DNA from 2 places in the Pseudomonas sp. EB271-G4-1 genome. Region 2 is predicted to be linked to the other one. Evidence: predicted binding sites of a transcription regulator. Region 2 holds the regulator's gene; the other holds the start of a gene.
The links. The regulator FliA, encoded in region 2, starts transcription of late flagellar genes. The targets are predictions, from matches to a motif close to CTAAAGTTTNNNNNNNNNNNGCCGNTAA.
Positions count from the first base shown of each region.

Region 1: a site for FliA is predicted at 2,927-2,954, ahead of AC3WWR_RS09935 (flagellar protein MotY). Genes of this name have one in related genera too.

Region 1 covers NZ_JBYTEO010000015.1:9,537-14,266, forward strand. Annotated here, with positions in the region: gene AC3WWR_RS09915 (bacterioferritin-associated ferredoxin) at 1-15, opposite strand, end outside; gene AC3WWR_RS09920 (peroxiredoxin) at 322-924, shown strand; gene rnt (ribonuclease T) at 1,140-1,817, opposite strand; gene pyrC (dihydroorotase) at 1,814-2,860, opposite strand; gene AC3WWR_RS09935 (flagellar protein MotY) at 3,020-3,925, shown strand; gene AC3WWR_RS09940 (argininosuccinate synthase) at 4,055-4,730, shown strand, end outside.
Region 2 covers NZ_JBYTEO010000026.1:46,481-51,210, reverse strand. Annotated here, with positions in the region: gene AC3WWR_RS14950 (chemotaxis protein CheA) at 1-504, opposite strand, end outside; gene AC3WWR_RS14945 (protein phosphatase CheZ) at 550-1,338, opposite strand; gene AC3WWR_RS14940 (chemotaxis response regulator CheY) at 1,358-1,729, opposite strand; gene fliA (RNA polymerase sigma factor FliA) at 1,896-2,636, opposite strand; gene fleN (flagellar synthesis regulator FleN) at 2,633-3,463, opposite strand; gene flhF (flagellar biosynthesis GTPase FlhF) at 3,580-4,730, opposite strand, start outside.

The DNA of each region.
Region 1 (4,730 bases), on a different contig from region 2:
GAGGCAAACATACATAAGTGAAGACCGTCGCTTGTTGATGTCTCGAATGCGATGGATCTTAATGTTAACGAGAATGATTGTCAAAGTGCTTTGAGAGCACTTTTTGCCAGGTCTGACGAACGGTTGGTCCGCAGTGTGCTGCCATCCCGATGACCCTTCGTCCTTTTTTACGCTCAGGGGAGAAACCGTTACGGACACGCCAAAAACGCGGTGTATGATGGCCGGTCTTTTCGAAACGGGTTTGTGTCACAGGGCTGTCGCCTGAGGGTGGCAGGCTGATGCAAACCTTGTTCTTAACGCTTCTACACCAGGAGATATCCAATGAGCGTACTCGTAGGCAAACAAGCCCCTGACTTCACCGTACCGGCCGTACTCGGCAATGGCGAAATCGTAGACAGCTTCACCCTGTCGTCGGCCATCAAAGGCAAATACGGCCTGGTGTTCTTCTACCCGCTGGACTTCACCTTCGTTTGCCCGTCGGAGCTGATCGCTCTGGACAACCGCATGTCTGAGTTCAAGGCGCGCAACGTTGAAGTGGTCGCTGTGTCGATCGACTCGCACTTCACCCACAACGCATGGCGCAACACCCCGGTTAACGACGGCGGTATCGGCGCAGTTCGTTACACCATGGCTGCCGACATCAAGCAGGAAGTCATGAAGGCCTACGACGTTCAGTCCGCTGACGGCGTGGCATTCCGTGGCGCCTTCCTGATCGACGACAAAGGCGTTGTCCGCTCGCAGATCATCAACGACCTGCCGCTGGGCCGTAACATGGAAGAGCTGCTGCGTCTGGTTGACGCCCTGCAATTCCACGAAGAGCACGGTGAAGTTTGCCCTGCCAACTGGAAAAAAGGCGACAAAGGTATGAACGCTTCGCCAGAAGGCGTTGCGGCTTACCTGACCGAGCACGCTGCTGCGCTGTAAGGCACACGCTCCAGGTACAAAAAAACCGGCCCTTGAGGCCGGTTTTTTTATGCGCGGAGTAAACGCAAGACCCCTGTAGGAGCGAGCATGCTCCGGGCGGCGCTCCGACGATGGACTCAAGAACACCGCGGGAATCCAGACTGCCCGCGTTATCGTTCACGACCATCGCGAGCAAGCTCGGCTCCTACAAAGAGCAAAGGGCAGAAAATCTTCAATCAATCGTCGAAATCTTCCCAACCACCCATTTGTTTCCAGCGGTTGACGATGCCGCAGAACAGCTCGGCAGTCTTCTCGGTGTCGTAGCGAGCCGAATGCGCCTCGCGACCGTCGAAGTCGATATCGGCGGCCTGACAGGCCTTGGCCAGCACGGTTTGACCGTAAGCCAGGCCCGCGAGCGTCGCGGTATCGAAACTGGAAAATGGATGGAACGGGTTACGCTTCATGTCCAGGCGCGCAACCGCGGCGTTGAGGAAGCCCAGGTCGAAGCTGCTGTTGTGCCCAACCAGAATCGCCCGTTTGCAGCCGTTGGCCTTGAGTGCCTTGCGCACGCCGCGGAAGATATCGTTCAGCGCCGCTTCTTCAGTCACGGCCATGCGCAGCGGGTGATCAAGCTTGATCCCGGTGAACTCCAGGGCTGCCGCTTCGATGTTCGCACCTTCAAAAGGCTCGACCCTGAAGAAGTAGGTGTGATCGGGGTACACAAAACCCTTTTCATCCATGGCGATCGTGGTTGCAGCAATTTCCAGCAGGGCGTCGGTGGCCGAGTTGAAACCACCGGTTTCTACGTCGACGACAACCGGCAGGTAGCCACGAAACCTGGCGGCCATTGGATGACGGGAACCGCCACCACCGCCTTGACCTTCCTGTTCGTCGTCGAAATGGTCTTCACTCACGCGTGTTCCTCCAGCAGGCGCCAGCGCAGTTTTTCACCGGCGCGCAGCGGGATAACGGTCAACTCGCCAAACGGCAGGCTGGTCGGGGCGGTCCATTCTTCGCGGACCAGGGTAATGCGATCGGTGTTGGCCGGCAGGCCATAGAAACGCGGGCCGTTGAGGCTGGCGAAGGCTTCGAGCTTGTCCAGCGCGTTACGTTGTTCGAACGCCTCGGCGTACATCTCGATCGCCGCATAGGCGGTGTAGCAGCCGGCGCAGCCGCAAGCGGCTTCTTTGGCGTGCTGGGCGTGGGGCGCCGAATCGGTGCCGAGGAAGAACTTTTCGCTGCCGCTGGTGGCGGCGTCGAGCAGGGCTTCTTGGTGCGTATTGCGCTTGAGGATCGGCAAGCAATAGAAGTGCGGCCGAATTCCACCCACCAGCATGTGATTGCGGTTGTACAGCAGGTGATGCGCGGTGATGGTCGCGCCAACGTTGGCCGAAGCCGAGTTGACGAACTGCACGGCGTCGGCGGTGGTGATGTGTTCGAACACCACCTTGAGCGTCGGGAAACGCTCGACCACCCGACGCATGTGCTCATCGATGAAGATTTTTTCGCGGTCGAACACGTCGACATCGCCGCGGGTGACTTCACCGTGGATCAGCAAAGGCATCCCGACTTCGGCCATGGCCTCGAGTGCAGGGAAAATCTTGTCGATGCTGGTGACGCCCGAGTCCGAGTTGGTGGTCGCGCCGGCCGGGTACAGCTTGGCGGCGTGAACGAAACCGCTGGCCTTGGCCTCGCGAATTTCTTCAGGCTGGGTGCGGTCGGTGAGGTACAGGACCATCAGCGGTTCAAACGGGCTGCCGGCCGGGCGGGCAGCGAGAATCCGCTGGCGATAGCCGTCGGCTTCAGCCGCATTGCGCACCGGCGGTACCAGGTTGGGCATGATGATGGCGCGGCCAAAGGTGCGCGCGACATCCGCGACGGTATTGGTCAACACGGCACCATCGCGAAGATGAATATGCCAGTCGTCGGGACGCAGCAGGGTCAGGCGGTCGGACATGAGGGGATTCCAGGCGGGTCAAACTCAAGGGAATGCTACCGGAAAAGACTCTTGCAGGCACCCGCTATCAAGTTTTACGGGAAGCTTCCGATATCCAACAGGTATGCCGTAAACATCTGTGTGTCGGTCTTTTTGTCGTAGAAGCCAGTGGAGCCTCCCGTGCGCCAGCGTTATTTAGCCTTGCTCAGTGTGTTTGCCAGCCTTCCCGCAATGGCACTCACTTTCCAGACTCGCCTGGAGAGCATTGAGTGGACGGTCGAAGGCGACAAGTTCGAGTGCCGGCTGACGCAGCCGGTCACTGATTTCGGCTCGGGCCAGTTCGTGCGCCGCGCTGGCGAGCAGGCGATATTTCGTTTGAATGCGTACAACGCAATGATGGGCGGTGGTTCTGCCACTTTGTTGGCCGCCGCCGCGCCTTGGCAGCCAGGACGTGGTGATATCAATCTGGGCACGGTACGGATCGGCAGCGGCAATGTCCTGTTCAACAGCTCACAGGCCCAGGCCGGACGCTTGATCAGCGGCCTGATCGACGGACGCAGCCCCGTGGTCCGGCACTCCTCGGGCGATGGCCGGGTATCGGAGGTGCGTTTGTTGCCGGTCAGGTTCAACAAGGCGTTTGCCGATTATCAGGGCTGCGTGGCCAAGTTGCTGCCGCAGAACTTCGATCAGGTGAAGCAATCCCAGGTCGGCTTTCCCGGTGGCGGTATCGATCTGGACGGGCCCGCCAAAGCCAGGCTGCAAGTCATGCTGGAATACATGAAGGCCGATCCGACCGTCAATCGCATCGAACTGGACGGCCACTCCGACAACAGCGGCAATCGCCTGACCAACCGTGACCTGTCACGGCGCCGGGCGCTGGCGGTGATGGAGTTTTTCAAGGCCAACGGCATCCAGGAGTCACAGATCACCCTGCGTTTCCATGGCGAGCGCTATCCACTGGCACCCAATACCAGCAACATCAACCGGGCGAAAAACCGCCGGGTGGCGATACGCCTGGAGCGGGGAGCCCCCGCGGAGCAGGTGGCCCCTCAAGCGACGAAGCCCACCGCTTCGGCAACTTCCTGACCCTTCGGTCATCGTCGCGCTCTCGACATAATCTGTCGCTTCGTCGTCATAAGCTGTCGCGCCACTGTAAATTATTCTGTATGGGCGGTAGACTTGACGGCTTTCCGTAGAACCCCGTGGAGTGATGGCATGGCGGACGTAAACAAGGTCGTTCTGGCGTATTCCGGCGGCCTGGACACTTCGGTGATCCTCAAGTGGCTGCAGGATACTTATAACTGTGAAGTGGTGACCTTCACCGCTGACCTGGGTCAGGGCGAAGAGGTCGAACCTGCACGTGCCAAGGCTCAAGCCATGGGCGTGAAAGAGATCTACATCGACGACTTGCGCGAAGAGTTCGTGCGCGATTTCGTTTTCCCGATGTTCCGCGCCAACACCGTTTACGAAGGCGAGTACCTGCTGGGTACTTCCATCGCTCGTCCGTTGATCGCCAAACGCCTGATCGAAATCGCCAACGAAACCGGTGCTGACGCCATTTCCCACGGCGCCACCGGCAAGGGTAACGACCAGGTTCGTTTCGAACTGGGCGCCTATGCCCTGAAACCAGGTGTGAAAGTGATCGCTCCATGGCGCGAGTGGGACCTGCTGTCCCGCGAGAAGCTCATGGATTACGCCGAAAAGCACGCCATCCCGATCGAGCGTCACGGCAAGAAAAAATCCCCGTACTCGATGGATGCCAACCTGCTGCACATCTCCTATGAAGGCGGCGTGCTGGAAGACACCTGGACCGAACACGAAGAAGACATGTGGCGTTGGACCGTCTCCCCGGAGAAAGCGCCCGACAAACCGCAGTACCTGGAGCTGACCT
Region 2 (4,730 bases):
CAGCGAGTCCAGCAATTGTTCGAATTCGTTATCGGTGATATCGCCTGAATCGGCAGCAACCACAGGCGCTTCGACCTCTGGAGCAACAGGCGCAGCAGCCACTTCGTCAGCCGATTGCGGCTCGGCCAGACGCGCCAGTGCCGCCAGCAGCTCAGGTGTTGCAGCCGTGACCGGACTACGCTCGCGCACTTCGCTGAACATGCCGTTCACCGCATCCAGCGCTTCGAGGACCACGTCCATCAATTCCGAGTCGACGCGACGTTCGCCCTTGCGCAGGATGTCGAACACGTTCTCGGCGATGTGGCAGCACTCCACCAGCTCGTTGAGCTGGAGGAAGCCGGCGCCCCCTTTTACAGTGTGAAAACCGCGAAAAATTGCATTGAGCAAGTCCGCATCATCCGGACGGCTTTCCAGCTCGACCAGTTGCTCGGACAGTTGCTCTAGAATCTCGCCGGCCTCAACCAGGAAATCCTGAAGGATCTCTTCATCGGCGCCGAAGCTCATTAAGGGGGTGCTCCTACAGGTCTAAAAACCCAAAAAACCTGAACTTTAAAAACCCAGGCTGGATAGCAAATCGTCCACATCGTCCTGACCGGACATAACGTCTTCTCTTTTATCGGCATGAATCTGCGGACCTTCACCCTTGGAGAGATGTTTTTGTGGATCTTTTTCTGCAAGCATTGCCGCACGGTCATGTTCGATGCCCGCAAAGCGGTCCACCTGACTGGCCATCAGCACGAGCTTGAGCAGGTTGCTTTCCACTTCGGTGACCAGTTGGGTCACACGCTTGATCACCTGGCCGGTAAGGTCCTGGTAATCCTGGGCGAGCAGAATGTCGTTGAGGTTGCTGGACACGGCGCGATTGTCTGCGCTGCTGCGCGCCAGGAAACCATCGACGCGCCGGGCCAGTTCACGAAACTCTTCGGCCCCGACTTCGCGCCGCATGAACCGTCCCCAGTCGGCGCTCAAGCCCTGCGCCTCTTCAGCCAGGCCGTTGACCAATGGCGTGGCGTTTTCCACCAGGTCCATGGTGCGGTTGGCGGCGGCTTCCGTCAGTTTGACCACATACCCCAGGCGCTCGGTGGCGTCGGTGATCTGTGACACTTCCTCGGCTTGCGGCATGTGCGGGTCAATCTGGAAATTGACGATCGCGCTATGCAGCTCGCGGGTGAGCTTGCCCACTTCCTGATACAAGCCACGGTCACGGGTCTGGTTGAGCTCATGGATCAATTGCACAGCATCGCCGAACCTGCCCTTTTCAAGGCTCGCGACCAATTCAACGGCGTGTTTTTTCAGGGTCGATTCAAAATCGCCCTGGGATGACTCGTTATGCTCCATAGCTCCCCCGTGGCGCAGTTCAACCGATGCGTTCGAAAATCTTCTCGATTTTTTCTTTCAACGCCTGGGCCGTGAAGGGTTTGACCACATAGCCATTTACGCCGGCCTGGGCCGCTTCGATGATCTGCTCGCGCTTGGCTTCGGCAGTCACCATCAGCACTGGCAGGTGCTTGAGTTTTTCATCGGCGCGCACATGACGCAGCAGATCGATACCGGTCATGCCAGGCATGTTCCAGTCCGTCACCAGAAAGTCGATGCTCCCGCTGTTGAGTACCGGAATGGCGGTAGTGCCATCGTCGGCCTCGACCGTGTTGGTGAACCCAAGGTCACGCAACAGGTTCTTGATGATCCGCCGCATCGTTGAGAAGTCATCAACGATGAGGATTTTCATGTTCTTGTCCAATTCGACCTCCAAGCAGACTAAAACGCGCCCAGCACCTGGACACGCCATTTCTATCAATCTGGCAAAACACTCGATGACTGTTTGGGATACAACGGATCGAGACCGGCGCGGTTCATTACCCCACCAGCCGCGTCGCAGTGCCCCCACACTGCCTTCAGCGCGCTCGCCACTCTCCCAGACGCCCCCGCAAACGGGCCGCGCACTGGCTGTGTAACTGGCTGACCCGGGATTCGCTGACCCCCAGGACTTCGCCGATTTCCTTGAGATTCAATTCTTCGTCGTAATACAACGCCAACACCAATCGCTCGCGCTCCGGCAAGTTGGCGATCGCGTCCGCCAGCGCCGCCTGGAAGCGTTCATCTTCCAGATCGCGAGACGGTTCCAGATGCGCACTGGCGCCATCCTCGTGCAGCCCTTCGTGTTCGCCGTCCTGCAACAGGTCGTCGAAACTGAACAGCCGACTGCCCAGGGTGTCGTTCAAAATCCCGTAGTAATCGTCAAGACTCAATTGGAGTTCGGCCGCAACTTCGTGATCTTTAGCGTCACGCCCGGTTTTAGCTTCAATCGAGCGAATCGCGTCGCTGACCATCCGCGTATTGCGGTGGACCGAACGAGGCGCCCAGTCGCCCTTGCGCACTTCATCGAGCATGGCGCCGCGGATGCGGATGCCCGCGTAGGTTTCGAAACTCGCGCCTTTGCTGGCGTCGTATTTGGTCGAGACTTCCAGCAGGCCGATCATCCCGGCCTGGATCAGGTCTTCGACCTGGACACTGGCCGGCAGTCGTGCCAGCAAGTGATAGGCAATGCGTTTAACCAGCGGCGCGTAACGCTCGATCAGCTCGTACTGCGCGTCACGCGCCGATGCCTTGTAGAGGTTGTAACCGCTTGCGGTCATAGCACGGGTCCTGCCGTCTGTTGCACGAGGCGCTCGACGAAGAATTCCAGGTGCCCGCGCGGGTTGGCGGGCAGTGGCCAGGTATCGACCTTCTGCGCGATCGCCTTGAATGCCAGCGAGCACTTGGAGCGCGGGAAGGCCTCGTAGACGGCGCGCTGCTTCTGCACGGCCTTGCGCACGCTTTCGTCGTACGGCACCGCACCGACATATTGCAAGGCGACGTCGAGGAAGCGGTCGGTGACCTTGGTCAACTTGGCGAACAGGTTGCGCCCTTCCTGGGGGCTCTGCGCCATGTTGGCCAGCACCCGGAAACGGTTCATGCCGTAATCGCGGTTGAGCAATTTGATCAACGCGTAGGCGTCAGTGATCGAGGTCGGCTCGTCGCAGACCACCAGCAACACTTCCTGGGCCGCGCGCACGAAGCTGACCACCGACTCGCCAATGCCCGCAGCGGTGTCGATCACCAGCACGTCGAGATTGTCGCCAATGTCGCTGAAGGCCTGGATCAGGCCGGCATGCTGCGCCGGGCTCAAGTGAACCATGCTCTGGGTGCCGGACGCCGCCGGAACGATGCGGATGCCGCCGGGCCCCTGCAACAGCACGTCGCGCAATTCACAGCGGCCTTCAATCACGTCGGCCAGGGTACGTTTGGGTGTCAGCCCCAACAGAACGTCGACATTCGCCAGCCCAAGGTCAGCGTCCAGCAACATGACGCGCCGGCCAAGCTCAGCCAAAGCCAGGGACAAGTTCACTGACACGTTAGTTTTGCCGACGCCACCTTTGCCGCCGGTCACCGCGATCACCTGTACAGGATGCATGCTGCCCATGTTATTTCTTTACCTTGTTCTGCATAGACGGGGCCACATAACTGGCTGCGCGTTCACAATCGGAACAATGCATGGCAGGCCATCGATGTAGGGTATAAAAACTATTCATTGTTACCTCAGCCAACCTGCTTGGTCGGACTGTGGTAGATATCAGCGAACATGTCAGCCATGGCCTCTTCGCTGGGTTCTTCCTGCATTTGCACGCTGACGGCCCGACTGACCAGTTGATGACGACGCGGCAGATGCAGATCATCTGGAATCCGCGGGCCATCGGTCAGGTAGGCCACCGGCAATTCATGGCTGATGGCCAGACTCAACACTTCGCCCAGACTTGCCGTTTCATCCAGTTTAGTCAGGATGCAGCCAGCGAGCCCGCAACGCTTGTAACTGTGATAAGCAGCGGTTAGAACCTGTTTCTGGCTGGTGGTTGCCAGGACCAGGTAATTTTTTGACTTGATGCCTCGACCGGCCAGGCTTTCGAGCTGCATGCGCAGGGCCGGATCGCTGGCTTGCAGGCCGGCGGTATCGATCAGCACCACGCGCTTGCGCAACAAAGGGTCCAGCGCCTGGACCAATGACTGGTTCGGATCGACGTGGGTCACCGGCACATTGAGGATCCGCCCGAGGGTCTTGAGCTGCTCCTGGGCACCGATGCGAAAGCTGTCCATGCTCACCAGGGCAATGTTCTGCGCGCCGTACTTGAGCACGTAACGGGCCGCCAGCTTGGCCAGGGTGGTGGTCTTGCCCATGCCGGCCGGGCCGACCATGGCAATCACGCCGCCCTCTTCCAGCGGTTCCATTTCCGGCGTGACAATCATCCGCGCCAGGTGCGCCAGCAACATGCGCCAGGCCTGACGGGGTTCTTCAATTTCGCTGACCAGCGCCAGCAGGTCCCGCGACAACGGGCCGGACAGGCCAATGCGCTGCAGGCGACGCCACAGGTTCGCCTGGTCCGGGCGGCTGCCCTGCAGCTGGTTCCAGGCGAGGGAACCGAGTTGTACTTCCATCAGTTCGCGCAGGCTGTTGAGTTCCGAACGCATCGAGTCGAAGACCCGCGTATCGATAGTCGCCGCCGGGGCCGGTGTCGGCGCGGGACGGCGCGGCTCGGCCAGGGTCGGTTCGATCAGCGGCTCGGCAGCCGTCAGCGGCAGGCCGGCAAACAACTGGCGATTAGTGCTCTTGTCGCTATCGCCTTCGCCCTCGCCTCGCAGGCTCAATTCGGCCTGGGCGTTGACGATGCGCGACTGGGTCTTGCGCAGCTCGTCCT